One region of the Thauera humireducens genome, then DNA from elsewhere that is predicted to be linked to it. Evidence: predicted binding sites of a transcription regulator. Region 1 holds the regulator's gene; each other region holds the start of a gene.

Region 1 (10,354 bases):
GTCCCGCACGCCCTTCCAGTCGAGCGCGCGCAGGGCGGCACGCACCCGCCAGGCGCGCTGCAGCGGCGTCAGCTCGACGCCGGCCGTCGCGCGGTACAGGCCCAGGGCCTCGGGGAACTGGTCCAGCGCCGCGTGCATCGCGATGACGGCCATCATGTGGCCGCGTTCCTCGCTGCCGAGGCGGTCCTGCAGGCGCAACAGACGATCGTAGGCGCCGCGTGAGTCCTCGCGCGCGACACGCGTCAGTGCGGCGAGCACCAGTTCGCGGCCGCCGCGGGTGACGGAAAAATTGGCGGGCAGGCGGTCGAGCCAGGCGCCCGGCGACTTCAGGGCGTGCTCGACCTGCGCGGCGGCGGGCGCTGCTTCGGCCGGCAGCCAGCGCCAGGTGATGCGCGCGTCGTCCGGCTTGCGCGTGTCGACCTGGCGGCGGGCGCGTTGCCACACCGCGTCCTCGCTGACGCTGCCGGATTCGAACGCGGCGCGCAGCGGGGTGTCGCAGGCGGCAGGGGCGTCGTCCAGGGTGCGCCACTGCTGTGCGACTTCTTCCAGCGCACTGCGGTCGCCGGTCATCAGGCGTGCGGTCCAGGCGGTGCAGCGCATCTCGTAGTCGGGATTGCGCAGCGCCGGGTAGAGGGTGACGAAGCGTGCCCAGTCGCCGTCCTTGGCCAGCCGGCGCAGCCAGTCGGCGCGAAGTCGCTCGGCGAGCACAGTACCGGCTTCCGCGTGCAGGAATGCATCAAGCTCGGCGTCGGGCGCAGGTTCCGGGCGCGCGAGCACGTTCACCAGCCGCCAGTAGCGGACGTAGACATCGAGGACATGGGGTCCAGTGGTCGCGGCCAGCTGCTCCAGCATGCGCTGGTCGCCCTTGCGCAGCGCTTCGCGAGCGGCGACGATGCGGGTGTCGCCGGGTTCGGACACCGTCTGCCCCGGCGCTGCTGTCGATGCAAGCAGTCCGACCGCCAGCAGTGCGGCTGTAACGCCTTTCTTCATGCTCTTCTTGCTCTCCATTGCGACCTACCATACCACAGTGATGACGCCTGTTTTCGACCCCCGGGAGGACCTTGTGCAGCGCCGCAACGGAATGCGGCAAAAGGCCCTGAAAGCGCGGCTGGAACTGCGTGCCGGGGACCGGCAGGAGCTCACCCGACGGCTGCTGTTTCATCTCGATGCGGTGATCCGCGAACTGGCGCCGAGCTCGCTCGGATTCTGCTGGCCCTATCGCGCGGAGCCGGATCTGCGTGACTGGGTCGCGGACTGGCTGACGCAGGGGGAAGAGCGGGTCGCGGCGTTGCCGGTGGTGGTCGAGAAGGACACCGCGATGCATTTCCGGCGCTGGGTGCCGGGGGCGCCGATGGTGCCCGACCGGCATGGCATCCCGCATCCGCTTGACGCAGTGGAAGTGCAGCCCGAGGTAGTGCTGGTGCCGCTGAATGCCTTCGATGCAGCGGGCTACCGCCTGGGCTACGGCGGCGGCTATTTCGACCGCACGCTGGTGCAGATGCGGACGATCGCGATCGGGGTCGGATTCGAGCTGGGACGGGTCGACAGCGTGCTGCCACAACCGCACGACCGGCCGATGAACTGGATCGTCACCGAGGCCGGGGCAGCGCGGGCCGCCTGAGCTGCCGCGGGTTCAGCTGGCGAGGAACAGGCGGTAGGCGGGATTGTCCGTCTCGGCGACGTATTCGTAGCCCAGACGCTGCAGGAAGTCGTCAAACGCCGCCTTGTCGGCCGGCGGTACCTGCATGCCGACGAGCACGCGGCCGAAGTCCGAGCCGTGGTTGCGGTAGTGGAACAGCGAGATGTTCCAGTCCGAGCGCAGGTTGGAGAGGAAATTCATCAGCGCGCCGGGCCGCTCGGGAAAAACGAAGCGATAGACGACCTCGTTCTCGGCCTGCGGCGAGTGGCCGCCCACCATGTAGCGCACGTGGGTCTTGGCCAGCTCGTCGTCGGTGAGATCGAGGGCGGGCAGCTCGTGGCGCTCGAGCATCTCGACCAGGCGGCCGGCCTCGTTGCGGTTGTGAACCGTGACGCCGACGAAGATGTGCGCCTGCCTGGCATCGGCGTAGCGATAGTTGAACTCGGTGATGTTGCGGTTGCCGAGCACGCTGATGAACTTGCGGAACGAACCCGGTTTCTCCGGAATCGTCACCGCCAGCACCGCCTCGCGCTGTTCGCCCAGTTCGGCGCGTTCGGCGACGAAGCGCAGGCGATCGAAGTTCATGTTCGCGCCCGAGGCCACCGCGACCAGGCTCTTGTCGCGCAGCTTGTGGCGCCTGGCGTATTCCTTGGCGCCGGCCACGGCCAGCGCGCCCGCAGGCTCCAGGATGGAGCGGGTGTCTTCGAACACGTCCTTGATCGCCGCGCAGATCGCGTCGTTGTCGACCACGATCATCTCGTCGACGTACTGCTGGCACAGGCGAAAGGTCTCCGCGCCCACTTCCTTGACAGCCGCGCCGTCGGCGAAGATGCCGACCTGATCGAGCGCGATACGCTTGCCCGCCGCCAGCGACTGGGTCATCGCATCGGCGTCGACAGCCTCGACGCCGATGATCTTCGTCTCCGGACGCAGGCGCTTGATGTAGGCCGCCACGCCGGCGATCAGGCCGCCACCGCCGACGCAGCAGAACACCGCGTGGATCGGCTTCGGATGCGCGCGCAGGATCTCCATGCCCACCGTGCCCTGGCCGGCGATCACGTCCGGGTCGTCGAAGGGATGGACGAAGGTGAGCTTCTCTGCCTTCTCGAGTTCGAGGGCGTGCGCGTAGGCGTCGGAGTAGGACTCGCCGGCGAGCACGACCTCGCCGCCGCGCGCCTTGACCGCGTCGATCTTGATTGCCGGCGTGGTGCTCGGCATCACGATCACTGCGCGCACACCGAGCTTGGCCGCCGACAAGGCCACGCCCTGGGCGTGGTTGCCGGCGGAAGCGCAGATCACCCCGCGCTTGAGAGCCTGTGGAGACAGCTTGGCCATCTTGTTGTAGGCCCCGCGGATCTTGAAGCTGAACACCGGCTGCATGTCCTCGCGCTTGAGGAAGATGCGGTTGTGCGCGCGCGCGGACAGATTGGTGGCGAGGTCGAGCGGCGTCTCGACGGCAACGTCGTAGACCTGCGCGTTGAGGATGCGCTCGAGATAATCCGTGGGGGTGCTCATGAGGGGGGCTCGCGGTGAAGCTGAAGCAGCAAAGGGGTCGAGGGTAGCAGCCGATGCGGCGCTGCGGCAAGGCGGGCTGTCACGACGCCGCGCGGCGGAACGCGACGGGGTGCGAGTCAGGCCTTGGGGTCGTGGCCTTCGGCCTGCATCAACCGCATCTGGCGGTCGATGAGTTCCTGCATCGTGTCGACGCCGCGCAACTGCAGGATCGTCGAGCGCACGGCCGCTTCGAGCAGCACGGCGAGGTTGCGTCCCGCGGCGACGGGCAGCACGACCCGCGCCACCTTCACGCCGAGGATGTCCTTGACCTCCTGCTGCAGGGGCAGGCGGGAGGGGTCGCCCGCGCCCGGCTGACGGCGCTCCAGGTGGCAGACCAGGCGCAAGCGCATCTTGCGCCGGCAGGCCGTCTCGCCAAAGATGGTGCGGATGTTGAGGATGCCCAGGCCGCGGACTTCGATGAAGTCCTGCAGCATCGGCGGGCAGCGTCCTTCGAGCACGGTGGGGGCGACGCGCGAGAACTCGACGACGTCGTCCGCCACCAGGCCGTGGCCACGCGAGATCAGCTCCAGCGCGAGTTCCGACTTGCCTGCGCCCGAATCGCCGGTGATCAGCACGCCCACACCGAGCACGTCCATGAAGACGCCGTGCAAGGAGATCTTCTCGGCCAGTTCCCGTGACAGGTAAAGGCGCAGCTGGTCGATCACGCCGGCCGCGGGCTGCGGCGTGGTGAACAGGGCGACGTCGTGGGCCTCGCAGATGCCGTGGATGATGTTCGAGGCAGCACAGCCGTCGGCGATGATGATGGCCGGTGGCCGGGTCGACAGGATCTCGTTGAGGTGATGGGCGACCTTGTCGGTCGTCTGGCGCCGTGCCCAGGCCAGCTCGGCTGCGCCAATGATCTGCAGGCGCGTGGGGTGGATCAGGTTGAGGTGGCCGACGAGGTCGGCCGGCCAGATACGCTCTTCAGCGACGGCCAGCGTGGCGTCGAGCCGTCCGCTGACGTGGGTGAGTTCAAGGCGCTCGCGCTGGGCCTCAAACAGCCTCGCGACGCTTGTCTGCCGCATCGGTACCCCAGTCGAGGAACATCTGGTGGATGTGTTCGGCGTCGGGCGCGTTCAGTAGTGCTTCGCGGAAGGCGCGGTCGCTGAACATCTGCGCGAGCTCGGACAGGAGCTGCAGGTGGGTCTCGTTGGCTTGCTCGGGCACCAGCAGCACGAACAGGAGATTCACCGGGCGGCCATCGGGCGCATCGAACTGCACCGGGGCAGCCAGGCGCAGGAAGGCGCCGGCCGCTTCCTTCAGGCCCTTGATGCGGCCATGCGGGATGGCGATGCCCTGGCCGAGGCCTGTGGAGCCAAGCCGTTCTCGAGCGAACAGGCTGTCGAACACGAGACTGCGGGCGATGCCCTGGTTGTTCTCGAAAAGCAGCCCCGCCTGTTCGAAGACACGCTTCTTGCTGCTTGCATCGAGATCGACCACCACATTGGACAGTGGCAGGAGTTGAGGTATCAGGCTCATTCGCAGTGGAGCTTGCGCAGCGCCGTTGCCGCTGGCGCCGCGCTGGGCGATCGGACGGACCGGGATGCGTTGAAGCCGCGTCTTGAAAACGCGCGCATTATACCCACACCCCGGACATAAAACCGCAACCTGGCAATCAGGCTTCCGGCTCCTGATGCTTCAGGGCTTCGTGGTTGTGGTCGGCCATCTTCTGCTTGTATTTCTGCACCTGACGATCGAGCTTGTCAGCCATCGAGTCGATGGCGGCGTACATGTCTGCGTCGTCGCTTTCGACGAAGAGATCCTTGCCGCGCACGTGCAGCGTGACTTCGGCCTTCTGCTTCAGCTTTTCGACGGAGAGGATCACCGCCACGCTGGTGACGTTGTCGAAGTGGCGGATGACGCGGTCAAGCTTGGTGCTCACGTAGTCACGGATGGCCGGGGTGACCTCGACGTGGCGCCCGGTGATGTTGAGATTCATGGTAACTCCTGTTGTTGTCAGATCGATTTGCGCAGACTGACCGGCGGGATATTCAGTGATTCGCGGTACTTCGCGATGGTGCGTCGTGCGACCACGATACCCTGCTGGCCCAAAACTTCTGCAATCCGTGCGTCGGACAGCGGCTTCTTGCTGTCCTCGGCGTCCACCAGTTGACGAATCAGTGCCCGAATCGCCGTGGAAGAGGCCGCTCCGCCAGTGTCGGTGGAGACGTGGCTGCCGAAGAAATACTTGAGTTCGAACACACCGCGCGGCGTCGCCATGTATTTCTGCGTTGTGACGCGCGAAACGGTGGATTCGTGCAGTTCGAGCTGGTCCGCGATCTCCCGGAGAGTGAGTGGCCGCATCGCCACGTCTCCATGATCGAAGAACTGCCGCTGCTGGTCAACGATGGCCTGGGAGACCCGCAGGATGGTGTCGAAACGCTGCTGGACGTTCTTGATCAGCCAGCGTGCTTCCTGTAACTGGCCGGTCAGGCCGCCGCCCTGGCCGCGGTTCTGCTGCAGCAGGCTGGCGTAGAGCCGGTTGACGCGCAGGCGCGGCATCGCGTCCTGGTTGAGGCTGACGGTCCAGCGCCCGCGGATCTTGCGCACGATGACGTCAGGCAGCACGTAGCGCGTCTCGGAGACGGAGTGGCGCGAGCCCGGATGCGGGTCGAGGCTGCAGATCAGAGCGTGGGCAGCGCGCAGCTGGTCGTCGTCGCAACCGGTGTGTTTCTTGAGGCGCGCGAAGTTGCGCTCGGCGAGCAGTTCGAGATGCTGGTCAACGATCTCGAGCGCGAGCATCTGCGTCGGCGTCTCGGGCATCGCACGCAACTGGAGCGACAGGCATTCCTGCGGGCTGCGTGCGCCGATGCCGGCAGGGTCGAGGTGCTGCACGTGGCGCAGCGCGATGGAAAGCTCGTCGAGGTCGATGTCGAGCTCGGGTGGTAGCAACTCGAGCAATTCCTCGAGCGGCTGGTGCAAGTAGCCGTCGTCGTCCAGCGCCTCGATGATGAAGCGCACCAGCGCGCGGTCGCGGTCGGAGAGCGGCGACAGCGCCACCTGTTCGTCGAGGTGGTCGCGAAGCGACAGCTCGGCCGCCTGGAACTCCTGGAAGTCGGTGTCGTCGTCATCGTCGCGCTTGGCCTGGGCGCCACTGCCGACGTTGGACCAGTCGATGCCTTCCTCGTTGTCCTCGCGATCGTTCGCCTTTCCTGCTTCGCCGTCGCTGGCGGCCTCGGCGCTGGTTTCGCGTTCGCGCTCGCGCTCACGTTCGGCAGGCGGGGTGCTGGTGGCGAGACCGGGCTGCGGCACGAAGTCGTCGATCTCCTCGCGCTCGAGCATCGGGTTCTCGAGCAGGAAGCGCTCGATCTCCTGGTTCAGCTCGAGCGTGGACAGCTGCAGCAGCTTGATCGACTGCTGCAGCTGAGGCGTCAGCGTGAGGTGCTGCGAGAGCTTGAGCTGGAGGCTGGGTTTCATTCGGGCGCTAGAGGCGGAAATGTTCGCCGAGGTAGACCTGGCGCACCTTCTCGTTGGCGATGATCTCGTCAGGCTGGCCGCTGGCGAGCACGCGACCCTCGCTGATGATATAGGCGCGATCGCAGATGCCAAGCGTCTCGCGCACGTTGTGGTCGGTGATGAGCACGCCGATGCCGCGTTCCTTGAGGAAGCGGATGATCTTCTGGATATCGATCACGGCGATCGGGTCGACGCCGGCGAAAGGCTCGTCGAGCAGGATCAGGCGCGGATCGGTGGCGAGCGCGCGGGCGATCTCGCAGCGGCGGCGTTCGCCACCCGACAGGGAGATCGCGGTGTTGTCGCGCAGGTGGGTGATGCCCAGTTCCTCGAGCAGTTCCTGCAGGCGTTCGTCGATCTGGCGTGACTCCAGCCCCTGCAGTTCGAGCACCGCGCGGATGTTCTCGGCCACCGTGAGCTTGCGGAACACGCTCATTTCCTGCGGCAGGTAGGACAGGCCGAGGCGGGCGCGGGCGTGAATCGGCAGGTGGGTGAGATCCTTGCCGTCCAGTCCGATCTGGCCGCCGTCGGCACGCACCAGGCCGACGATCATGTAGAAGCAGGTGGTCTTGCCCGCCCCGTTGGGGCCGAGCAGGCCGACGACCTCGCCCGAGCCGACCTCGAAGCCGACGTCGTGCACCACCGTGCGCGCCTTGTAGCGCTTCTGCAGACCGGCGACCTTAAGCAGACTCATCGTAGGGCTCTTTCAGCAGCTTGCGGATCAGGTCGGGCGCAAAGCCGCGGGTTTGCAGGAAGCGCGCCTGCCGGGCCCACTCGCGGGGGTCGGTCGGCGGCTCGCGGAAGCGGCCATGCAGCACGCTGCGGGCACGCTCGATCTCGGACTCGGTACATTCGCCGGCGATGGCCTCGTCGATCAGCTCGCGCTCGATGCCGCGACGGGCCAGCTCGTTGCGCAGCCGGCTCGCGCCGAAACGCGCGGCCTTGCCGCGCACGAAGGCTTCCGCGAAGCGGCTGTCGGACTGCAACCCGAGTTCGCCCATGCGTGCGATGACGGCCTCGACCTCGTCGGCCTCGCCATGCGCGGCGAGCTTGCGCGCCAGCTCGGCGCGCGAATGATCGCGGCGGGCGAGGTGGCGAAGGGCGCGCTCGCGCAGGCTGGGCTCGGCCATGGCGTCGGGCGCTCAGGCCTCGGCGGCTGCCGCAGCGGGCGTCGCCGGCGGCATTTCAGGCAGACCGACCGCGACGCGGACCCTGTTCTCGATCTCGCGCGCCAGCGCAGGGTTGTTGCGCAGGAACTCGCGCGAGTTGTCCTTGCCCTGGCCGATCTTGTCGCCCTTGTAGGCGTACCAGGCGCCGGACTTGTCGACGATCTTGTGGTCGACGCCGAGATCGATGATCTCGCCTTCGCGCGAGATGCCCTCGCCGTACAGGATGTCGAAGTGCGCTTCCTTGAACGGGGGCGAGACCTTGTTCTTCACCACCTTGACGCGGGTCTCGGACCCGACGACCTCGTCGCCCTTCTTGATCGTGCCGGTGCGGCGGATGTCCATGCGCACCGAGGCGTAGAACTTGAGCGCGTTGCCGCCGGTGGTGGTCTCCGGGCTGCCGAACATCACGCCGATCTTCATGCGGATCTGGTTGATGAAGATGACCAGCGTGTTGGTGCGCTTGATGTTGGCGGTGAGCTTGCGCAGCGCCTGCGACATCAGGCGGGCCTGCAGGCCGGGCAGCTGGTCGCCCATCTCGCCTTCAATTTCGGCCTTGGGCGTCAGCGCGGCGACCGAGTCGACCACGACCACGTCCACGCCGCCCGAGCGCACCAGCATGTCGGCGATCTCGAGCGCCTGTTCGCCGGTGTCGGGCTGGGAGATCAGCAGGTCCTGGATGTTGACGCCGAGCTTTTCGGCATAGCCGACGTCGAGCGCATGTTCGGCGTCGATGAACGCGGCGGTGCCGCCGAGCTTCTGCATCTCGGCGATGACCTGCAGCGTCAGCGTGGTCTTGCCGGATGATTCCGGGCCGTAGATCTCGACCACACGACCGCGCGGCAGGCCGCCGAGGCCGAGTGCGATGTCGAGCCCGAGCGAGCCGGTGGACACGGTCTGGATGTCGCGTTCGACGTTGCCGTCGCCCATGCGCATGATCGAGCCCTTGCCGAACTGCTTTTCGATCTGCGAGAGCGCAGCGGCGAGCGCCTTGGCCTTGTTGTCGTCCATGAAAGTCGTTCCTGAGTGATTGGCGAATTATGGCACAGAGCTTGCTGTGATGCTGTCGGGCATCTCTGACGGCGACAGTGTAAGACCTGTAAATGAATACAGCAATGCCGCGGGTCGGCGCCCGCCAGCCGCTTCAGCGAGCGAGTTCGATCACTTCGCTGAGCGCGTGGATCACGGTCTGACGGCGCACGGCCGTGCGATCCCCGGGCAGCTGAAGCGTACGGACCCGTGTCGGCACCCCGCGTTGCGCCCAGGCCACGCACACCATGCCGACGGGTTTCTGCGCGCTGCCGCCGGTCGGGCCGGCGACGCCGGATACCGCGACGGCCAGGTCCGCGGTGCTGCGTGCCAGGGCGCCTTCCGCCATTTCGGCGACCGTGGCTTCGCTCACCGCACCGTGGCTGTCGAGCGTGTGCGCAGAGACGCCGAGCATGTCGGTCTTGGCCGCATTCGAGTAGGTGACGAAGCCGCGGTCGAACCAGGCCGAACTGCCGCTGGTGGCGGTGACGACCTGTGCGATCCAGCCGCCGGTGCAGGACTCCGCGGTGGCCAGCATCCAGCCGCGCGCGGCCAGCGCCTCGCCGACCGCGACCGAGAGCGCGTCGAGTTCGGTGTCCATGCCTCTCCTCCCCTTCGGATCAGATGCCGAACAGTGTGACCAGTACCGCCAGTGCCAGCAAGGTGTAGCCCGCCGCAACGAGGTCGTCGAACATGACCCCGAAGCCGCCTTTGAAGCTGCGGTCCGCCCAGCGCACCGGCGGCGGCTTGACGATGTCGAAGAAGCGGAACAGCGCCACTGCGATGGCCTGCCACAGCAGCGTCTTGGGGGCGAATGCGAGCACCAGCCAGGTGGCGACCATCTCGTCCCATACGATGCCGCCATGGTCCGGCACGCCCAGTGCCTGTCCGGTCCGTTCGGCGGCGATCACCCCGGCAACGAACAGGCTGGCGAGCAGGGCGAGGAAGACGAATTCCGACAGCGGGGTGCGGATCAACGGGTACAGCGCCCACGCCAGCAAGGTGCCGACCGTGCCCGGCGCCCACGGCGACAGTCCGGCACCGAAGCCGAGGGAGATGAAGTGGGTCGGGTGGCTCAGCAGCAGGCGCGGGGTTGGGCGCATTGAGGGGTCCTGATCGGGGTTCTGCGGTATGTGGGCGTGGCGGCTCGCGTGCGCACGCTCAGGCGAAATGACTACTCAGGCGAAATGACTACTCAGGCGAAATGACTACTCAGGCGAAATGATCGTAGCCCGAGGCGCTGGCGGGAGCCAGCATGCCGTCGGATTCGCGCAGCAGGCAGTCGCCTGTCTGGCCGGTGATCTGGCCGATGCGGTGCAGCGGCAGACCCAGTCTGGTGGACAGTTCGCGTAGCGCCGGGCGTGCGCCGACCGGTGCGGTGAACAGCAGCTCGTAGTCGTCACCGCCGGACAGCAGGCAGCGTCTGGCCGTCGCCGCGTCCGCGCCGGTCGCGCGCAGCGCGCAGAGCGGCAGGGCGTTGACCTCCACGATGGCACCAACCCCGGAACGCTCC
Region 2 (10,354 bases), 910 kb from region 1:
TGCCGATCGTCGACGACGCGATCGCCATCGGCGCACGCGGCCTGTGGCTGCAGCTGGGCGTGATCGCACCCGAGGCGGCACGACGCGCCGCCGACGCCGGGTTGAAAGTGGTGATGGACCGCTGCACCAAGGTCGAGCACGCCGTCCTGATCGGGCGCTGAGGGCACGCCGTCGGCAGACTCAGTGCTTGCCGCCGTAGCCGGCCAGGCCGATCGCGAGGCGAACGAGCTGGTAGGAGACCCAGTTGAGCGCGCGCTGCAGCAGCGACAGGCGCTGCCAGTCGGCCGGACGCAGTTCGGTCGCGCCGCTGCAGATGGCACGCTCGAGACTGTCTCGCAATTGCCGGGCAAAGGCGCTGTCCTCGATCACGACATTGGCCTCGCGCGCCAGCAACAGGCTGAAGGCGTCGATGTTGCTCGACCCCACTGTTGTCCAGTAACCATCCACCACCGCCACTTTGGCGTGCAGGTGGCTTCGGTGGTACTCGAACAAGCGGATGCCACGCGCGAGGAAATACGAGTAGAGCGCGCGCGTGGCATAGCGCTGCATCGGATGATCTGCCACGCCCTGCAGCAGCAGCGTGATGCGCACCCCGCGCGCAGCCGCATCGGTCAAGGCCTGGCGGAAACGCCGCCCCGGAAAGAAGTAGGCGTTGGCGATCACGATCTCGTGGCGGGCGCGACCGATCGCCGACAGATAGGCGTCCTCGATCGCGTGACGAAAGCGCAGGTTGTCGCGCACGACGAAGGCGGCGCGGATGTCACCAACGACGGCCGTCTGCGCCGGCGCGATCAAGGGCGCATGCTGGCGACGGCGAAAGCTCGCCCACACCACCAGGCGCCACAGGCGGTGCACGGAGGCGACGATCTGTTCGAGCACCGGCCCCCGCACCTGCACCGCATAGTCGAAACGCGGATGCGGTACCGCCGCGCCGTGCTCGTAGTCGTCGATGATGTTGATGCCGCCGACAAAGGCCTCCCGGCCGTCGATCACCACGACCTTCCGGTGCAGCCGGCGCAGGCGGTGGCGACGCAGCGACAGCGGCCGCAGCTCGCGCCGGTAGATCAGCACCTGCACGCCCCGCTCGATCATCCGCGGCATCAGCTGGGCCACGAAGCTGCGCCCGCCGAAGCCGTCGACCATGACGCGCACCTCGACCCCGCGCGCCGCCGCGCGCTCGAGCGCATCGGCGACGCTGCGGCCGGTCTCGTCCGGCTCGAAGATGTAGGTCTGCAGGAAGATCTCGCGCTCGGCGCCGTCGATGGCGGCACGCAGCGCCGGGAAATACTGCTCGCCATTCTCCAGCAGCGTCAGGGCATTCCCTGGCAGCGGGCTGGGAATCAAGCCAGCGGCTCCAGTTCGGCCGTCAGGGCCGCATGGTCGGAGATCTGCGCCCAGGGCGCGCCGAAATGCACCTCGGCACGTCGCACACGGAAGCCGCGCACGTAGATGCGGTCGAGTCGGAAGAAGGGCAGCGCGCTCGGATAGCTGCGTGCCGGCCGCCCGCGGCCGCTGCCGAAGGCCTCGGTGAGACCAAGGCGATGCGCAAGCAGGTTGTCGGCGCGGTTGCGCCAGTCGTTGAAGTCGCCGGCGATGATGAGCGGCGCGCCGTCGGGCGCCAGACGCTCCATGCGCTCGGCCAGTGCCTCCATCTGCCGCCGGCGGCTGCCGCCGATCAGGCCGAGATGCACGCAGACACAATGCACCGGCACATCGAAACCGGGCAGCTCGATCTCGCAATGCAGCAGGCCGCGGCGCTCGAAGCGATGGTCGGACACGTCCTGGTTGGCCTGACTGAGGATGGCGTGGCGGCTGAGGATGGCGTTGCCGTGGTGGCCGTGGTCATACACCGCATTGCCGCCATAGGCGGTCTCGTGCCAGGCCTCTTCCGCCAGGAACTCATGCTGCGGCAGCGCCGGCCAGTTCGGATGGCGGTTGGGATGCACGAGGTGCAGGCCCTGCACCTCCTGCAGGAAGACGAGGTCGGAGTCCAGCGTGCGCAGGCGATCCCGCAGTTCATGCACCACCATGCGGCGGTTGAACTGCGAGAAGCCCTTGTGGATGTTGTAGCTGCAGATCCTCAGCGTCATGGCCGCCGGGCTCCGGGGTAGCGGCTCAGGACACCGCCAGCATGCGATCGAGGGCGATGCGCGCGAGTTCGGCCTCGTGCTGCGGCACCTTGATCTGGTTGACGACATTGCCTTCGGCAAGATTCTCGAGCGTCCATGCCAGATGCTGCGGGTCGATGCGCTGCATCGTCGAGCACATGCACACCGTGGGCGCCATGAACTGCACGACCTTGCCCTGCGGCTTCATCTCTTCGGCCAGGCGACTGACGAGGTTGAGCTCGGTGCCCACCAGCCAGTGCGTGTTTGCGGGTGCGGCCGCAATCGTGTTGATGATGTATTCGGTGGAACCGACGTAGTCGGACTTCTGGCACACCTCGAGGCTGCTCTCCGGGTGCGAGATCACGAGGCCCTGCGGGTTCTTCTCGCGCCAGCGGTCGATATGCACCGGCTGGAACATCTGGTGCACCGAGCAGTGCCCCTTCCACAGCAGGATCTTGGCCTTGCGGATCTGCTCGGGCGTCAGCCCGCCGTATTCGAGATCCGGGTCCCACACCACCATCTCGTCGAGCGGGATGCCCTTCTTGTAGCCGGTCCAGCGCCCCAGGTGCTGGTCGGGGAAGAACAGCACCTTCTCGCGCTTCGAGAACGCCCAGTCGAGGATGGTCGGCGCGTTGGTCGAGGTGCACACGATGCCGCCGTGCTCACCGCAGAAGGCCTTGAGATCGGCCGCCGAGTTGATGTAGGTGACCGGCGTGATCCGTTCGTCAGGCCGGTCGAGCACTTCGGCAAGTTCGCGCCAGCAGCGCTCGACCTTGGCCAGGTTGGCCATGTCGGCCATCGAACAGCCGGCGGCGAGGTCGGGCAGGATCGCGATCTGGCTCGGATTGGAGAGGATGTCGGCGACTTCGGCCATGAAATGCACGCCGCAGAACACGATGTACTCGGCGTCGGTCTGCGAGGCCAGGCGGGCGAGCTTGAGCGAGTCACCGGTGAGGTCGGCGTGCTGGTACACGTCTGCACGCTGGTAGTGGTGGCACAGCAGCACCGCCCGTTCGCCGAGGCGGGCGCGGGCGGCACGGATGCGCTCCTGCGCCTCGTTGTCGGCGAGCACGTTGAAGCGGTCGAAGCTGATGGTGGCTACTTGCATGATGCGAATCCGGCTCCTGTGGGGCGTTACCTTCGTATGTCGGACCGGCGGGCGCCTGGAGGGGTTCCGGCGTCGCTCCGGCCCGTGTTGTCGGGATGTGTCAGCCCTGATGCCAGGGCAGACCGGCGTGACGCCAGCCGCCGATGCGGTTGCGCTGGCCGTTGGCATCCCTGTCGCCCTCGAAGCCCTCGAGGACGTTGTAGCAGTTGCTGTAGCCGGCCTCGACGGCCGCACGCGCGGCACCGTCCGAGCGCGCACCGGAGCGGCACATGAACATGACAAGCGCCTCCGGATCGACCTGATGCCTGAGCTGGCTGACGAAGTTGGCGTTGCGCTGCATGCCCGGCCAAGAGGCCCACTCGATCTCCACCGCGTCGGGCACGCGCCCGACCCAGTCGAGTTCAGCGCGGGAGCGCACGTCGACGAGCCTGGCTCCGGGTGCAAGCTGCAGCACCTGCCACGCCTCGCCGGGCGTCAGCGCGCCCTGGTAGGGCACGTCGAGATTGAGCGCACGTTGCTGCGCGAGCGCAAGCAGATCTGACAAGGTTCCCATGCGGACATCCGTCTAGAATCCAATATTGACCGAAGTATAGCGCGTCCATCCCGCCCCCCTGCATGAACGACCCCGATCTGCCCCTCTCCGCCGCCCGTCCCTCACGCGTCCAGCACACCGACGAAGCCGTTCGCGGCCGCGACATCCAGCGCGCGACCATCGTCGCCATCATCACCAACGCCACCCTGTCGGTCGCGCAGGTGGCGATCGGCTTGTTCGCGAACGCGTTCAGCCTTGTTGCGGACGCCGCCCACACCCTGTCCGACCTGGTCACCGACCTGCTCGTGCTGCTGGCGGGCCGGCGTGGCGCGGACCCGGCCGACACCAATCACCCCTACGGCCACGGCCGCATCGAGACGGCAACGACGATGCTGCTCGGTGGCGTGCTTGCCGCGGTCGGCATCGGCTTTCTGTGGAGTTCGGGCCTGCGCCTGCAGAACATGGGCGCCCAGCCTGGGCTCCACCCGGCCGCGCTGGTCATGGCGCTGCTCACGCTGGCGGCCAAGGAAGGCCTGTTCCGCTTCACGCTCGCGGCCGCGCGGCGGCTCAACGCCCCCATGCTCGAGGCCAACGCATGGCACGCCCGCTCCGACGCGGCGTCGTCGCTGGTCGTCGCCGCCGGCATCGGCGGCAGCCTGGCCGGCTACCCCTTCCTCGAGCCACTCGCGGCAGCGGTCGTCGGCTTCCTGATCCTGCACATGGGCCTTCGCCTCGCCTGGAAGGCGGTGCGCGAACTGATCGACACCGGACTGTCGGAAGAGGAGCTCGCGCGCATCCGCCAGACCATCGAGCAGACGCCCGGCGTGATCGGACTGCACGACATGCGCACGCGGCGCATGGCGGACCGCGTGCTGTGCGACGCGCATGTCCAGGTCGCACCGAGGCTCACGGTGTCGGAAGGACACCGCGTGTCCGACGCGGTCTATCTGCGCGTACGCTCGGCGCATCCGGAAGTGCAGGACGTCCTGGTCCATATCGACCCGGAGGACGACGGCGATCTGCAGACGGTACCCCCGGGGCCGCTGCCCGAACGCGACGAGGTCGTCGCGATGGTGCATGCGCTGCTCGGCACCGACGCCGTCGAGCCCAAACGCATCCAGATCCACTACCTGGGCAACCGCGTCGATGTCGAGGTGCTGCTGCCTGCCGCCCTGCCACCCGACAGCGAGTCGGCGCTCCAGCGACGGCGGCAAGCCTGGCTGGCAGAGCACGCCCACTACCGTTCGATCAGCTTCTACGGCCAGTCCGCACCATAATGGTGCATTCAACGCATCAAACGCACCATAATGGTGCGTTCGCACAACCCCAAAGGCACCGCTTTCGCACATCCCCCTTGTGGCACAATGATCTGCAGGTGAAACAAGGGCTGGCACGCTTAGTGCTTTGTCTGAACCACGAAATTCACGCACTGGTGACCGCCGGTGCAAGACCGCTCGTTACAAACACCGCCTCATCTCACCAGGAGTGAAAATGAACGCTCAAGACGTCATGAAGATGATCCAGGAAAACGAAGTCCGCTTCGTGGACCTGCGCTTCACCGATACCCGCGGCAAGGAACACCACGTCGGCCTGCCTGTTTCGGCCTTCGAGGAAGAGCACTTCGAGCACGGCCACCCGTTCGACGGTTCGTCGCTGGCCGGCTGGAAGGGCATCCAGGCTTCCGACATGATCCTGATGCCGGAACCGAGCTCCGCCTACATCGACCCCTTCTTCGACGAGACCACGCTGGTCATCACCTGCGACGTCATCGAGCCGTCCGACGGCAAGGGCTACGACCGTGATCCGCGCTCGATCGCCAAGCGCGCCGAGGCCTACCTGAAGAGCACCGGCATCGGCGACACCGCCTACTTCGGCCCGGAACCCGAGTTCTTCATCTTCGACTCGGTCGAATGGTCGGTCGACATGTCCGGCGTGTACAGCAAGATCATCTCGGAAGAGGCCGCCTGGTCCACCGCCGACAAGTTCGAAGGCGGCAACACCGGCCACCGTCCGCGCGTCAAGGGCGGCTACTTCCCGGTGCCGCCGGTCGACAGCCTCAACGACGTGCGCGCCGCCATGGTGCTCGCGCTCGAAGCCTGCGGCGTGCCGGTCGAAGTGCACCACCACGAAGTGGCCAACGCGGGCCAGTGCGAGATCGGCACCAAGTTCAGCACGCTGACCAAGCGCGCCGACTGGACCCAGGTGCTGAAGTACATCGTGCACAACGTCGCCCACCAGTACGGCAAGACCGCCACCTTCATGCCCAAGCCCATCGTCGGTGACAATGGCTCCGGCATGCACGTGCACCAGTCGATCTGGAAGGACGGCCAGAACCTGTTCGCCGGCAACGGCTACGCCGGCCTGTCGGAGACCGCGCTGTACTACATCGGCGGCATCATCAAGCACGCCCGTGCGCTGAACGCCATCACCAACCCGGGTACCAACTCGTACAAGCGTCTGGTGCCGCACTACGAAGCCCCGACCAAGCTGGCCTACTCGGCCCGCAACCGTTCGGCCTCGATCCGCATCCCCTACGTCGCCAATCCGAAGGGTCGCCGCATCGAAGCGCGCTTCCCGGACCCCCTGGCCAACCCCTACCTGTGCTTCGCCGCACTGATGATGGCGGGCCTGGACGGCATCCAGAACAAGATCCACCCGGGCGACCCGGCCGACAAGAACCTGTACGACCTGCCGCCGGAAGAGGACGCGCTGATCCCGACCGTGTGCACCAGCCTCGAACAGGCGCTGGAGTACCTGGACAAGGATCGCGAGTTCCTGACCCGTGGCGGCGTGTTTTCCAACGACTTCATCGACGCCTACATCGCGCTGAAGCAGGAAGAAGTCGACCGCATGCGCATCACCACCCACCCGGTGGAGTTCGACATGTACTACAGCCTGTAATCCCCGGATTACTGCGCTCCCAGAAAAGGACGGGCATTGCCCGTCCTTTTTTTATCGGGTCTAATCGGGCTTCATACCGTCAGGATGGCGCAGGCCGGACCTTTCCGCCTGGCGCAGCAAGCCCGCGGACACGAACATGCGACTGTTTCGAATCCTCCCCCTGATCCTGCTGTTGGGTACCGTTCTTCCTGCGCAGGCCGAGGTGTACAAATGCACCGATGCCGAAGGCCGCATCACCTACACGAATGACCGCAACGTGGCGCGCGGCTGCAAGGCACTCGATACCGACCAGACAATCTCGACCGTGCCCGCGCCGGTCCGCCGCCCGGCCGCAGGCCCCGCCGCCAGCCCCGCCGGCACGCCGTCCGGCTTCCCGCGCGTGAGCCCGGCCGACCAGCGGGCCCGGGACGACTCCCGCCGCCAGGTCCTGGAAGCCGAACTGGCCACCGAAGAGGGCGCGCTGACCGCTGCCGAGCAGGCGCTTGCCGAACAGGAGTCGGTGCGCATGGGCGACGAACGCAACTACCAGAAGGTGCTCGACCGCCTGCAGCCCTTCAAGGACAAGGTCGAACTGCACAAGCGCAACATCGAAGCCCTGCGCCGGGAGATCTCGGGTCTGAGATAAGTCGCTGGCGCGCATCTTGCATGTCATCGGGAAGACAAACAGGACGCGCCCATGCCGAAGTCTCCGCCCCCTATCGCCACAGGCCCCTTCGCAGGCCTCGAGCTGCTGTCCTCCGCCGTCGTGCTGGTGGATGGCAAGCTCGTCATCCGTTACATCAATCCGGGCGCGGAAAACCTGTTTGCCATCAGCCAGCGTAAGCTGCTGGGCTTGCCGCTGAGCCGCCTGCTCGGCGAGCCGACGGGACTCGGCGCCGCACTCGAGAACGCGCTGCATACCAACTGGAGCTACACCGGCCAGGATCTGACGATCACCCGCGGCGACGCCGACCCGATCCGGCTGGACTGCACCGTCAGCCCCGTCGACACCGCCGGCGTGCGCCTGCTGCTGGAGTTCCGCCCGATCGACGCCCAGCTGCGCGTCGCGCGCGAAGAACAACTGCTGCAGCAGCAGCAGGCCAACCGCGAGCTGATCCGTAACCTCGCGCACGAGATCAAGAATCCGCTGGGCGGCATCCGCGGCTCGGCGCAACTGTTGCAGCACGAACTGGACGACCCGCAACTGCGCGAGTTCACCGACGTCATCATCGCCGAAGCCGATCGCCTGCAGGACCTGATGAACCGGCTGCTGAGCTCGCACTGCATGATGCGTCCTGCGCCGCTGAACATCCACGACGTGCTCGAGCGCGTACGCCGGCTCATCCTGGCCGAATTCCCCGCCCTCGACATCCGCCGCGATTACGATCTCAGCCTGCCCGAACTGACCGCCGACCGCGAACAGCTGATACAAGCGATCCTCAATATCGTGCGCAACGCCGCCCAGGCGCTGGAGGGCCACGGCGAGATCCGCCTGCGCACCCGCATCGCGCGCCAGGTCACGCTGGCCAAGCGTCGCTTCAAGCTGGCACTGGACTTGCAAGTGATCGACAACGGTCCCGGCATTCCGGTGGAAATTCGCGACAAGATCTTCTATCCGCTGGTTTCGGGACGCGATGGCGGCAGCGGGCTGGGCCTGTCGCTGGCCCAGAGCTTCATTGAGCAACACCAGGGCATGATCGATGTTGACAGCCGCCCGGGGCGCACCTGTTTCACGATCCTGCTGCCGATTTCAGACCGCGCGTAAGCCACGAGCCGCGCACCATCACAGTGCATACAACAATGAATAACGTCTGGATCATCGACGATGACCGCTCCATCCGCTGGGTCCTCGAGAAGGCGCTGAGCCGCGACGACATCCCCTTCCGCAGCTTCAGCTCCGCCAGCGAGGCGCTCGAGACCCTCGAACACACGAGCCAGCCACCCGCAGTGATGCTTTCGGACATCCGCATGCCCGGCGAGTCGGGCCTCGACCTGCTGCAGAAGGTGAAGGCCGCCCATCCGCAGCTGCCCGTGATCATCATGACGGCCTACTCGGATCTGGACAGCGCCGTATCGGCCTTCCAGGGCGGGGCGTTCGAGTATCTGCCCAAGCCGTTCGACGTCGATCAGGCGGTTGCACTGGTTCGGCGCGCACTCGAACAGGGCATGCACCAGAACAGTGCAGCAGAAGAGGCGGCGCTTGCACCCGAAATCCTCGGCCAGGCGCCTGCGATGCAGGAGGTGTTCCGCGCCATCGGCCGCCTCGCCCACTCCCACGCGACCGTGCTGATCAACGGTGAGTCGGGCAGCGGCAAGGAACTCGTGGCGCGCGCCCTGCACCGCCACAGCCCGCGCCGCGACGCACCGTTCATTGCCATCAACACCGCGGCGATCCCGCGTGACCTGCTCGAATCCGAGCTGTTCGGACACGAGCGCGGCGCCTTCACCGGCGCCGCCACGCAACGCCGCGGCCGCTTCGAGCAGGCCGACGGCGGCACCCTGTTCCTCGACGAGATCGGCGACATGCCGGCCGAACTGCAGACGCGCCTGCTGCGCGTGCTGTCGGACGGCCACTTCTACCGCGTCGGCGGCCAGCAGCCGATCCGCGCCAATGTGCGCGTGATCGCAGCCACGCACCAGGATCTTGAAGAGCGCGTACGCCAGGGCCTGTTCCGCGAAGACCTGTTCCACCGCCTCAACGTCATCCGCCTGCGCCTGCCCCCGCTGCGCGAGCGGCGTGAGGACATTCCGCTGCTGGTCAGGCATTTCCTGCAGCGCAGCGCGCAGGAGCTCGGCGTGGAGCGCAAGCGCATCTCCGATGCCGCCATCGAATACCTGCAGAGCCAGCCCTTCCCCGGCAACGTGCGACAGCTCGAGAACCTGTGTCACTGGCTGACCGTGATGGCGCCCGCCCAGGTCGTGGAAGTGGCCGACCTTCCACCCGAGATGCGCGATCAGCCGGCGCGCGAGACCCCGACGAGCTGGATCGACGGCCTCGGCCAGGAAGCCGACCGCCTGATCGCAGCCAGCCCCGGCGCGGTGTTCGAGAAGCTCACGCACGACTTCGAGCGCACCCTGATCCGCCGCGCGCTGGCTGCCACCGGCGGGCGGCGGATCGAGGCAGCCCAGCTGCTGGGCATCGGCCGCAACACCATCAGCCGCAAGATCCAGGAGCTCGGCATGGAGGAAGATCGCAACGGTCATGGCGATCACGGCAGCGACTGATGCGCGGCTGATCACCTCCCCCACACGTACCACACTGTTGGCACCACACTCGTGCGGGTGCGCGGGATGACGGATAATGCGGCGGTCACCTATCACGCCACCCGACACCTTGTCCGCCACGCACGCCACAGCCGCTCTACGCTCCGCCACCATCGCCCACCTCGGTGCGCAGGCGCCGCATTTCGTGATCGACTGGGTCGAGGAGTGCGTATCGACCAATACCGCGCTGATGGAGAACACGCCGGCCGATGACGGCCGCGTGCATGTCCTGGCGGCCGAACGCCAGTCCGCCGGCCGCGGCCGTCGCGGCCGGCAGTGGCAGTCCTGGCCGGATGGCAGCCTCACCTTCTCCAGCGTCTGGCATTTCGCCCGCGGCACGCCGGCCCCCGCCGGCCTGTCGCTGGTGGCCGGCCTGGCCGTCGCACAGGCCCTCGAGCGCTTCGGCGTCGTCGGCCTGCAACTGAAATGGCCGAACGACGTGCTGGTCAATGGCGAGAAGCT
Region 3 (10,354 bases), 730 kb from region 1:
GCGCCACCTTCCGCCAGTTGCTCAAGGTATCGGGCATCGGCGCGCGCATGGCGCTGGCCGTGCTGTCCGGGCTGTCGGTCAACGATCTCGCCCAGGCCGTGGCGCTGCAGGAAGCCGGCCGTCTGGTGAAGATCCCGGGTATCGGCAAGAAGACCGCCGAGCGCCTGTTGCTGGAGCTGCGCGACAAGCTGGGCAAGGCGCTGCCGAACATGGCCGGCGCCCGGCTCACGGCCGCGCCGGGCACCGCCCCCGACGCGAAGAGCGACATCCTCAACGCGCTGCTGGCCCTGGGCTACAACGAGCGCGAGGCGCTGGGCGCGATGAAGGGCCTGGACGAGGCGGTGGGCGTGTCCGACGGCATCCGCCAGGCGCTGAAGCTGCTGTCGAAGGGCTAAACTGCCACCATGATCGAGACCGACACGCTGCGCGCCGGAAGCCCCGAGCGCCTGATCTCCGCCCAGCCAGCCGACCGCCAGGAAGACGCGATCGAGCGTGCGCTGCGGCCCAAGCGCCTTGCCGAGTACGTCGGCCAGGCCAAGATCCGCGAACAGCTGGAGATCTTCATCCAGGCTGCGCGCAATCGCAGCGAGGCGCTGGACCACGTGCTGCTGTTCGGCCCGCCGGGGCTGGGCAAGACCACGCTGGCTCACATCGTCGCTGCCGAGATGGGCGTAAACATGCGCCAGACCTCCGGCCCGGTGCTCGAACGCGCTGGCGACCTCGCCGCGCTGCTGACCAACCTCGAGCCGCACGACGTGCTGTTCATCGACGAGATCCACCGCCTGTCGCCCGTCGTCGAGGAAATCCTCTACCCCGCGCTGGAAGACTTCCAGATCGACATCATGATCGGCGAAGGGCCCGCCGCGCGCTCGGTGAAGCTCGACCTGCCGCCCTTCACGCTGGTCGGCGCCACCACCCGCGCCGGCATGCTCACCAACCCGCTGCGCGACCGCTTCGGCATCGTGTCGCGGCTGGAGTTCTACACGCCCGAAGAGCTCGGCTTCATCGTCAGCCGCTCGGCGCGCCTGCTCAACGTCGAGATCGACGACAACGGCGCACTCGAAATCGCACGCCGCGCGCGCGGCACGCCGCGCATCGCCAACCGCCTGCTGCGCCGCGTGCGCGACTATGCCGAGGTCAAGGCCGGCGGCCACATCACCGCCGCGGTAGCCGATGCCGCGCTGCGCATGCTGGATGTGGACAACCTCGGCCTCGACCTGATGGACCGCAAGCTGCTGTCGGCAATGCTGGAGAAGTTCGGCGGCGGCCCGGTCGGCCTGGACAACCTCGCTGCGGCGATCGGCGAATCGACCGACACCATCGAGGACGTCATCGAGCCCTACCTGATCCAGCAGGGTCACCTGCAGCGCACACCGCGCGGGCGCATGGCGACGCATTCGATCTGGCAGCATTTCGGGCTGGCGCCGCCGCGCACGGGCGGTGACCTGTTCGACGCCTGACACCCGAGCCGGGGACTGGCGATGCGCTCGGTTCAGGTCGTGATGTTCATGCTGTGCGTGCTCGGCGGCCTCTACCTGCTGACGCAGGCGCCGCCCTTCTTCCTGCCCAGCCGCGGCAACCCCGCCATCGGCCTGCAGTTCGACGCCACGGCCTCACGCCTGCTGGGTGCCGGCCTGCTCGCACTGGCGGCCCTTGGCAGCCTGTATCTGCGCACGATGTACTACTCGGGAGAACGCCGCCTGCCTGGCCCGGTGGCGCAGCGTCGTTACTTCGGCCTGCTGCTGCTGGCGCTGGCGCTGCTGCTGGCGGCCATGCTCAGCGCCGAGATCAGTCCGAATCCCGACTATCGACCCCGCGTAGAACTGCCAGGCTGAGGTCGTGGGCGCACGACCTTACTCCTGGAGCAGCTTGCGCGCACGATCCGCGGTTTCGATGACTTCCGACAATTCGCGCGAAGTCAGCACCTTGCCGAAATGATCGAAAGCGACCTCGGTAACGAACAGGTGACCATTGCCGCGCCGCTCGACCCAGCCGAGCTCGACCAGGCGCACGATCTTGCGCCGCACGGTCTCGCGCGGCAAACCGGTTGCCGCAGCGATCGAATAGGCATTGCAGGGGCGCAGCGTGCAGGTTCGCCAGGCATCGGGGCTGCTTGGCAGGCCTTCCTCGGCACGCCCGTTGCGCCCGCCATTGCCGTTCGCCGACGCATGTTCGAACGCACCGGTGTTGTGCATCGCGATCTCGCCGAGCAGGATCGGCAGCAAGATGTCGCGATCGAACTCTTCGAACCAGCGCCGCAGGTTGCGGATCTCGTGCCGCATCAGCAACAGCGCGACGGTGCGGATGGCAGCGTGCGAGGATTCGGAGGACTGTTGTTCAGTCTCGACCATTCCCTCGCTGGTCGAGCTCGCCTTGGGGGGGGCTGTGTTTGACATGTGTTCCCGAGCGGGGCTCGCTCCGGTGCAGGAGAGGCCGCATGAGCTTGGAATATTAAATATTTATCAAGTGCTCCAAGACTAAAAGCATAACGCAAGCCCCTGAAAGACATGCGTTAAAAAATGCCCAATTTGGGCAAAAATGCGGGAATTGCAGGTCATTTCCGCGCACGTGGGTGCGCTTTGTCATACACGCTGGCCAGATGCTGGAAATCGAGGTGGATATAGACCTGGGTGCTGCGGATGCTCGCATGGCCGAGCAGCTCCTGCACGGCACGCAGGTCCCCGCTCGACTGCAGCAAGTGACTGGCGAAACTGTGGCGCAGCATGTGGGGATGAACATGCACACCGAGGCCGAGCACACGGGCCCGATGCGCCAGCCGGCTGCGGATGCCGGCGGGTGACAGCCGCTGCCCGGTACGGCTCAGAAACACGGCCTTCTCGCCAGCGGCGGCGAGTTGCCCACGCAACGCGAGCCATTGACGCAAGGCCTCGAGCGCCTTCCCGCCCACCGGAACACTGCGGCTGCGCTGACGCTTGCCGGTAACGGTGACCATCGCCTCGGCCAGATCGAGACCGCCATCGACGTCCAGCGCCGCCAGCTCGGCCAGGCGCAGACCCGAGGAATAGAACAGCTCGAACATCGCCACGTCGCGCACTTCAAGCACGCTCTCGGCCTCGGGATCGAGCAGCGCCTGAGCCTGGTCGGGCGATAGCGCGCGCGGTAGCGTGGTGGCAGATCTTGGCGCCCGGATACCCTCGACGGGGTTCGCCTTGAGGCCATGGTGGCGTGCCAGCCAGCGATACAGACCGCGCCAGGCCGACAGGTTGCGGGCGATGGAGCGCCCCGACAGGCCTTCGCCGTGCAGACGGCCGACGAAGCGGCGGATGTCATGCACCGCCAAGTCCGGCAGCGGTCGTCCTTCAGCCAGGCGCAGCAGGTTGCCGAGGTCGCGCCGGTAGGCCGCCAGCGTCAGCGGCGACGCACGTCGTTGACTGGCCAGCCAGCCCAGCCAGGCCTCGACCTCGTCCGGCAGTGGCAAGGCGCCGGCTGACGGCGTCGCGGAGGACGGTCCCGAGGGCTGCGCGCTCATGCGATGTCAGCGCAGGGATTGGCGCGGCGCCGGCATCAAGGCTGGGGCTTCAGGGCCGCTGCGGCAAGCTCGCCGATGCGGCCGAGGTAGAGCGTGCCCATCTCGGCATAGAAACGCTCAGGTTCGGCACCTCCGAGGGCCAGCAGACCGAACACGGCACCGGCCGCACGCAACGGAATCAGCGCAACGGAGCGGACATGCGGCGCGGATTCACCGAAGCAGGCCAGCAGCTCCATGCTCTCGGGCGCACCGCAGTAGGGGTGACGCATCGCCTCGAGCTGGCGCTTCAATGGCTCGGCAAAGCGGCAGGACTCATCATTGCCACGCCACAGCTCGAGCGCGACATAAGGCACGGCGAAATCCTCGCGCAGGCTGGCCACCAGCAACTGTCCGGCCAGCTGCGGCTCGCGCGCCTCCAGCAGCTGCGCCGCAAGGCCATGCACCTTGGCGCTGATGTCGTCGTTCTCCTCGCCGAAGCGGATCAGCTCGTCCAGCTTGTGCTCGAGCTGGCGGATCTTGTCGCGCAGTGCGTGCAGCTGACGTTCGGCAAGTGAGATCGCCTGGCCGCCATGCTGCGGATGCGGCACCGTGAGCTGGGTGAACAACTCGCCGTGCTCGGCGAGGAAATCGGGGTTGTCGCGCAGGTAGCGCGCAACGTCTTCGGCGTTCATCGGCAATACTCCCGTCGGGCGACGCATGCGCCCGTCATCATACATGGCGCAACGGCCGACGGCCGCGCGCAGCGAATTCCGTGATTTCAGTCGAGCGACATCTCGCCCTCGAACACCGTGACCGCCGGTCCGGTCATCAGCACCGGCGTGCCGGGACCGCCCCATGCGATCTCGAGTTCGCCGCCGCGGGTCTCGACCCGCACCGGCGACTCCACCAGATTGCGCACAATACCCGCAACCACGGCGGCACAGGCGCCGGTGCCACAGGCGAGCGTCTCACCCGCGCCGCGCTCGAACACGCGCAGGCGCACCCGGTGCGCATCGACGATCTGCAGGAAGCCCGCATTGACCCGTGCCGGAAAACGCGGGTGGCGCTCGATCAGCGCGCCCTGCCCGGTCACCGGCGCGGTATCGACGTCGGCCACCACCTGCACCGCATGCGGGTTGCCCATCGACACCGCGGTGATCGCCACCGTCGCGTCACCCACCTGCAGCGGCTGCACCAGGGCGTCGGAATCGGATACGAAGGGCACCTTCGCCGGCATCAGCTCGGGCACACCCATATCGACCGTGACGAGCCCATCCTCGCGCAAGCGCGGCGCAATCACGCCGGATTTCGTCTCGACGCGGATCTCGCGCTTGTCGGTCAGGCCCTTGTCGTGCACGAAGCGTACGAAACAGCGCGCACCGTTGCCGCACTGCTCGACTTCGCCGCCATCGGCGTTGAAGATTCGATAACGGAAGTCGACGCCGGGCTGGGTCGCCGGCTCGACGACCAGCAACTGGTCGCAGCCGACGCCGAAGTGGCGGTCGGCGATGGCCTTGACGCGCGCCGGCGTGAGGTCGACCGGCGCGCGCGTGGCGTCAATGACGACGAAGTCGTTGCCGAGTCCATGCATCTTGGTGAAGCGCAGTCTCATCGCAGCTCTTTCAGGAGTAGGCGGTTGCAGGGCAGACCGGGTCTGCAGGCGGCGATTGTCCTCCACCATGCCGACCAGCGTCCACCGGACCGGCACGCCACCTCAGTAGAAGCGCGGCTCGCCCTTGGGCCGCGTCTTGAAGCGGCGGTGCACCCAGTAGTACTGCTCGGGCATGGTGCGCACCACGCCTTCGAGCCAGCGGTTCATGCGCAGGGTGTCGGCCTCGACGTCGTCGGACGGATAGTCCGCCCACGGCTCGCCCAGCTCCAGCACGTAGCCTTTGCCGCCGGGCAGGACGCGCGCGATGCTGGGCACCACCGCGGCACCGGCCAGGCGCGCCAGGCGCGGCAGACCGGTGATGGTGGCGGCCGGCACGCCGAAGAAGGGCACGAAGATCGATTCTCGGCGTCCGTAATCGAGGTCGGGCAAGTAGTAGAGCGGGCGGCCGGCCTTCATCGCCTTCACTGTGGACCGCACACCATCGCTGCGCGACAGCAGCAGCTGGTCGTTGAAGCGGCTGCGGCCATGATGCAGCCAGTGGTCGAAGACCTCGTTCTTCTGCCGGGCATAGACGCTGACGAAATCGCCTTCCATCGACAGCCGGGTGCCTGCCATGTCGAGACCGACGAAGTGCGGCGTGAGCAGAATCACCGGCCGCCCTGCGGCCTTCAGCGCGTTCAGGCGCTCGAGGCCCTCGATGCGCACCAGCTTGCGCAGGCGCTCCGGGCTTGCCCACCAGGCCAGGCCCCGCTCCAGCATGCTGCGCCCGGTGACGGCGAAGTGCCGCCGCGCCAGCGCACGGCGCTCGGCCTCGGACAGTTCCGGAAAGCACAGCCGCAGGTTGGTCAGCGCCACCTTGCGCCGCGGCGCCACGAACACGTAGAGCAGCAGGCCGAACGCTTCACCGATTCGCGACAGCAACGACAAGGGCAGCCAGTGGAGCAGCCAGAAGATCCCGATGGCGAGGCGACTCATTGCCCGGCCTCCGCGGCGGCGGCGACACGCTCGCCGCGCGGCTGCTTGTAGCGGTTGTAACCCCACAGGTACTGCTGCGGGCACTGCAGGATGATGCGCTCGACCTCGCGGTTGATGATGGCGACGTCGGTTTCGAGCTCGCCGGTCAGCGCCTCGGTCGGCGCCTGCAGGCGGAACACGAAGCCCTCGCCGCGCGGCAGACGCTCGGCCCAGGTGTAGATCACGCGCACCCCCTTCACCGCGGCCAGGCGTGCCGCTAGCGTCATCGTCCACGCGGGCTTGCCGAAGAAGGGCGCCCACATGCCTTCGCCTTCGCCCGGCACCTGGTCCGGCAGCATGCCCACCGCTTCCTGGCTGCGCAGGGTCTTGACCAGCTTGCGCACGCCCGACAGGTCGGCCGGAGCAGTGCGCATCTGGCCGCGCGCGCGGCCCGCTTCCATCAGCGGCTGCAGTTCGGGCTTGCGGGGCGGGCGGTAGAGCACGGTGATCGGGATCCGGGCCGCGATGCACTGCGCGGTAATCTCGAAGCACCCCAGGTGCGGCGTGATGAAGAGGATGCCCGCGCCGTCCGCACGCGCCTGCTCGACGAGCGCCCAGCCTTCGGTACGCACGGCGCCCGCCACGACTTCCTCGGCCGGGCGCAGCCAGATCCAGGGCAGTTCCAGCGCCTGCCGCCCGGCCTCGGCGATGGCCGCACGCAGCACGCGCTCGTCCTCGCGCCCGAGCGCATTGAACAGGTTCTCGCGCAGGCGCCGTGCATAGGAGGGCGACGCGCGATACACGAGCCAGCCCGCCCACGCGCCAAGACGGTGCAGCCAGGACAGCGGGAGGCGGGATAGAAGACGAAAGGAAAGATTGACCAGCACGTCAGAGTCGGGCGAATGGAAACCGGCCAGGAAACGAAGGTCCGCCGCAGCCGGACGACGAAAATCGGTCACCCGGCGCGCGACTTCACACCGGATTCAGGGGTGAATGCTTACACAGCAGACGATCCGGGTCTATAATCGCGGCGACCGCCGAGTTAAATCGACAACTTGCAGGGCGGCGACGTGGCAAGGGTGCACGCGTCACAAATACTGCTAAAGCGTCGGCTGCTCGACGAAATCCCCGGAGCTGGCCGCAGACGCAAGTCATTGGCTGATCGGGGATTTTCTGTTTCTGGAGCAGAGCAACATGGCTGAATTTCTGTTTACGTCCGAGTCCGTTTCCGAAGGCCATCCCGACAAGGTCGCCGACCAGGTCTCCGACGGCGTCCTCGACGCCATCCTGGCCGAGGACCCCAAGGCCCGCGTCGCCTGCGAGACGCTGGTGTCCACCGGCCTGGTTGTGATCTCGGGCGAGATCACCACGACCGCCCACCCCAACTATCGCGAAATCGCGCAGGAAGTCATCCGCCGCATCGGCTACGACAATTCCGACATCGGCTTCGACTACAAGAGCTGCGCCGTGCTGGCCGCGATCAACCGCCAGTCGCCCGACATCGCCCAGGGGGTGAATGCCGCCAACGACGACCCGCTCGATCAGGGCGCCGGCGACCAGGGCCTGATGTTCGGTTACGCGACCAACGAAACCCCCAGCCTGATGCCGCTGCCGATCTACTACGCGCACCGAATCATGCAGCGCCAGGCCGAAGTGCGTAAGGACGGCCGCCTGCCGTGGCTGCGCCCGGATGCCAAGAGCCAGCTGACGGTGAAGTACGTCGATGGCAAGCCGGTGGCGATCGACACCGTGGTCGTCTCCACCCAGCACGACCCGGACGTGACCCAGGAGCAGATCCGTGAGGCGGTGATCGAGCTGATCATCAAGCCGGTGCTGCCCAAGGAGCTGATGCAGGGCGATGTGCGTTACCTGGTCAACCCCACCGGCCGCTTCGTGGTCGGCGGCCCGCACGGCGACTGCGGCCTGACCGGGCGCAAGATCATCGTCGACACCTACGGCGGCGCGGCCCACCACGGCGGCGGCGCGTTCTCGGGCAAGGACCCGTCCAAGGTCGACCGCTCGGCCGCCTACGCCGGCCGCTACGTGGCGAAGAACATCGTCGCCGCCGGCCTGGCCGACAAGTGCGAGGTGCAGGTGGCGTACGCAATCGGCGTGGCGCGCCCGGTGAGCCTGATGGTCAACACCTTCGGCACCGGCAAGGTCGCCGACGAGAAGATCGTCGAACTGGTCGGCAAGCACTTCGACCTGCGCCCGAAGGCCATCATCCAGACCCTGGACCTGCTGCGCCCGATCTACTCCAAGACCGCCGCCTACGGCCACTTCGGCCGCGACGAGCCGGAGTTCAGCTGGGAGCAGACCGACAAGGCCGCCGCACTGCGCGCCGACGCCGGACTGTAATCCAAGCCAGTCCCATGCCCCTCGCCGGCAGCGGCGGGGGGCGTTTCGTTTTCAGGGCACGGCGCCGCGAACGCGTCGACGCCTATACTGTCTGTCAAAACTCCCCAGCACGCTCGATACGCCCATGCTCCAGCAAGTCCTGATGTTTGGCCTCGGCCTCACCGTTCTCGTCATCGGCGCCGACGTACTGGTGCGCGGCGCCTCGCGCCTGGCGGTCTCCTTCGGCGTATCGCCGCTAGTGGTGGGCCTCACGGTGGTCGCCTTCGGCACCAGCGCACCGGAAATGGCGGTGTCGGTCGGCTCCGCATTGGCCGGCAGCCCCGACCTCGCGATCGGCAACGTGGTGGGCAGCAATATCTGCAACGTGCTGCTCATCCTCGGCATCTCGGCGCTGATCACACCGCTGCTGGTCGACGAGCAAATCATCCGCCAGGAGATCCCGATCATGATCGGCGTCTCCGCGCTGCTGGTGGTGATGGCGCTCGACGGCCGGATCGGCATTCTCGAATCCGTCGTCCTGTTCGCACTGGTCATCGCCTACACCATCTTCCTGGTCGTACAGTCGCGACGTGCCTCGAAGGCGGCGCAGGACGAGTTCGAGACCGAGATTCCGACCTCCACCTGGGACCGCCACTGGGCGGTGCAGGTGGCCCTGATCGTGGTCGGCCTGGTCATGCTGGTGGTGGGCGCGGACTGGCTGGTGGACGCTGCCGTCGCCTTCGCGCGCGCCTTCGGCATCAGCGACCTGGTGGTCGGACTGACCGTGGTGGCCGTTGGCACTTCGATGCCCGAGATCGCGACCTCGATCGTCGCCGCGATGCGGGGCCAGCGCGAAATCGCGGTCGGCAACGTGGTCGGCAGCAACATCTTCAACATCCTGGCCGTACTCGGCGCCTCGGGCATCGCCTCGGGCATCACCACCGGCGCAGGCCTGCCGGTGTCGGAGGCTGCACGCAACTTCGACCTGTGGGTGATGCTGGCCGTCGCCTTCGCCTGCCTGCCGATCATGCTCTCGGGCCGCGAGATCGCACGCTGGGAAGGCGGCGTGTTCCTCGCCTACTACGCCATCTACACCGCCTGGCTGGTGCTGCAGGCGCAGCAGCACAGCAGCCTGCCGGCGTTCTCGGGCGTGATGCTGGGCTATGTGCTGCCGATCACTGTGATCACGCTGGTCGTCAGCATGGTCCGACAATCGGGCAGCACAGCCAGTCGCTGATCACCCCGGCGCCGGCTCTCAGGGCGACACGCGGAAGCGGCGTACCGACTGCTCGAGCGCGTCGGCGAGCTGGCTCAGCTCCCCGGCGCGCTGCAGCGAATCGCGCGTCGTACCGTGGCTTTCCTCGCTCATGCGGGCAATGCGCTCGACGCTCTGGGCGATGTCCGTACTGGCCTGGCGCTGTTCGCCAAGGGCGACGTTGATCGATCCGACCACCTCGCGCACCTCGACCGCGCTGCCCTCGAGCGCGGCCACGGCGGCACGCGCACGCTCGGCGTTCTCGGCGCCGCGCTCGGCGAGCTGACGTCCGTCCTCCATCGTCCCCACGGCCTGCCGGGCATTGGCCTGCACGCGCTCGATCATGGCGTTGATCTCATGGGTCGACTGGCGGGTACGCTCCGCCAGCTTGCGCACCTCGTCGGCGACGACGGCGAAACCGCGCCCCTGCTCGCCCGCGCGCGCAGCCTCGATCGCCGCATTGAGCGCCAGCAGGTTGGTCTGCTCGGCGATGTCCTGGATCACCTGCGCGATGTTGGAGATGCTCTCCGCGCTGACGCCCAGGTCCGCCACCACCGCGGCCGATGCGGTCATGCGCTGCGCCACCAGGCCGATGGTCTCGACCGCCTGGTTGATCACCTTCACGCTGTCGCGCACCTGTGCTTCCGACTCGCCGCTGAGGCGGTCGGCGTCGTTCGCATGCTCGGCCACCACCGAGATGCTGGTACTCAGCTCCTCGATCGAGGCT

What was found. Region 1 encodes sigma-54, which starts transcription at its own class of promoters, with help from an activator protein. Its sites were predicted from a motif close to TGGCACGCTTNCTGCTNA; they were not measured.
Region 2: glnA (type I glutamate--ammonia ligase) is a predicted target of sigma-54. The motif match lies at 5,137-5,154, and genes of this name have one in related genera.
Region 3: metK (methionine adenosyltransferase) is a predicted target of sigma-54. The motif match lies at 7,122-7,139, and genes of this name have one in related genera.

The regions. Positions count from the first base shown of each region.
Region 1 is NZ_CP014646.1:3,571,753-3,582,106, forward strand. Features, by position in the region: gene AC731_RS16600 (lytic transglycosylase domain-containing protein) at 1-990, opposite strand, end outside; gene AC731_RS16605 (5-formyltetrahydrofolate cyclo-ligase) at 989-1,621, shown strand; gene ilvA (threonine ammonia-lyase, biosynthetic) at 1,634-3,154, opposite strand; gene hprK (HPr(Ser) kinase/phosphatase) at 3,271-4,218, opposite strand; gene ptsN (PTS IIA-like nitrogen regulatory protein PtsN) at 4,187-4,672, opposite strand; gene hpf (ribosome hibernation-promoting factor, HPF/YfiA family) at 4,809-5,132, opposite strand; gene AC731_RS16630 (RNA polymerase factor sigma-54) at 5,150-6,610, opposite strand; gene lptB (LPS export ABC transporter ATP-binding protein) at 6,618-7,340, opposite strand; gene recX (recombination regulator RecX) at 7,327-7,776, opposite strand; gene recA (recombinase RecA) at 7,789-8,823, opposite strand; gene AC731_RS16650 (CinA family protein) at 8,957-9,442, opposite strand; gene AC731_RS16655 (phosphatidylglycerophosphatase A family protein) at 9,462-9,944, opposite strand; gene thiL (thiamine-phosphate kinase) at 10,054-10,354, opposite strand, start outside.
Region 2 is NZ_CP014646.1:2,657,318-2,667,671, forward strand. Features, by position in the region: gene AC731_RS12455 (CoA-binding protein) at 1-161, shown strand, start outside; gene clsB (cardiolipin synthase ClsB) at 181-1,344, opposite strand; gene AC731_RS12465 (endonuclease/exonuclease/phosphatase family protein) at 1,341-2,090, opposite strand; gene nadA (quinolinate synthase NadA) at 2,116-3,216, opposite strand; gene AC731_RS12475 (rhodanese-like domain-containing protein) at 3,317-3,769, opposite strand; gene AC731_RS12480 (cation diffusion facilitator family transporter) at 3,832-5,025, shown strand; gene glnA (type I glutamate--ammonia ligase) at 5,240-6,649, shown strand; gene AC731_RS12490 (DUF4124 domain-containing protein) at 6,786-7,274, shown strand; gene glnL (nitrogen regulation protein NR(II)) at 7,326-8,393, shown strand; gene ntrC (nitrogen regulation protein NR(I)) at 8,429-9,853, shown strand; gene AC731_RS12505 (biotin--[acetyl-CoA-carboxylase] ligase) at 9,930-10,354, shown strand, end outside.
Region 3 is NZ_CP014646.1:2,844,573-2,854,926, forward strand. Features, by position in the region: gene ruvA (Holliday junction branch migration protein RuvA) at 1-395, shown strand, start outside; gene ruvB (Holliday junction branch migration DNA helicase RuvB) at 405-1,460, shown strand; gene AC731_RS13370 (hypothetical protein) at 1,482-1,835, shown strand; gene AC731_RS13375 (helix-turn-helix domain-containing protein) at 1,854-2,351, opposite strand; gene AC731_RS13380 (tyrosine recombinase XerC) at 2,555-3,490, opposite strand; gene AC731_RS13385 (DUF484 family protein) at 3,526-4,161, opposite strand; gene dapF (diaminopimelate epimerase) at 4,248-5,081, opposite strand; gene AC731_RS13395 (lysophospholipid acyltransferase family protein) at 5,184-6,056, opposite strand; gene AC731_RS13400 (lysophospholipid acyltransferase family protein) at 6,053-6,952, opposite strand; gene metK (methionine adenosyltransferase) at 7,230-8,393, shown strand; gene AC731_RS13410 (calcium/sodium antiporter) at 8,518-9,609, shown strand; gene AC731_RS13415 (methyl-accepting chemotaxis protein) at 9,628-10,354, opposite strand, start outside.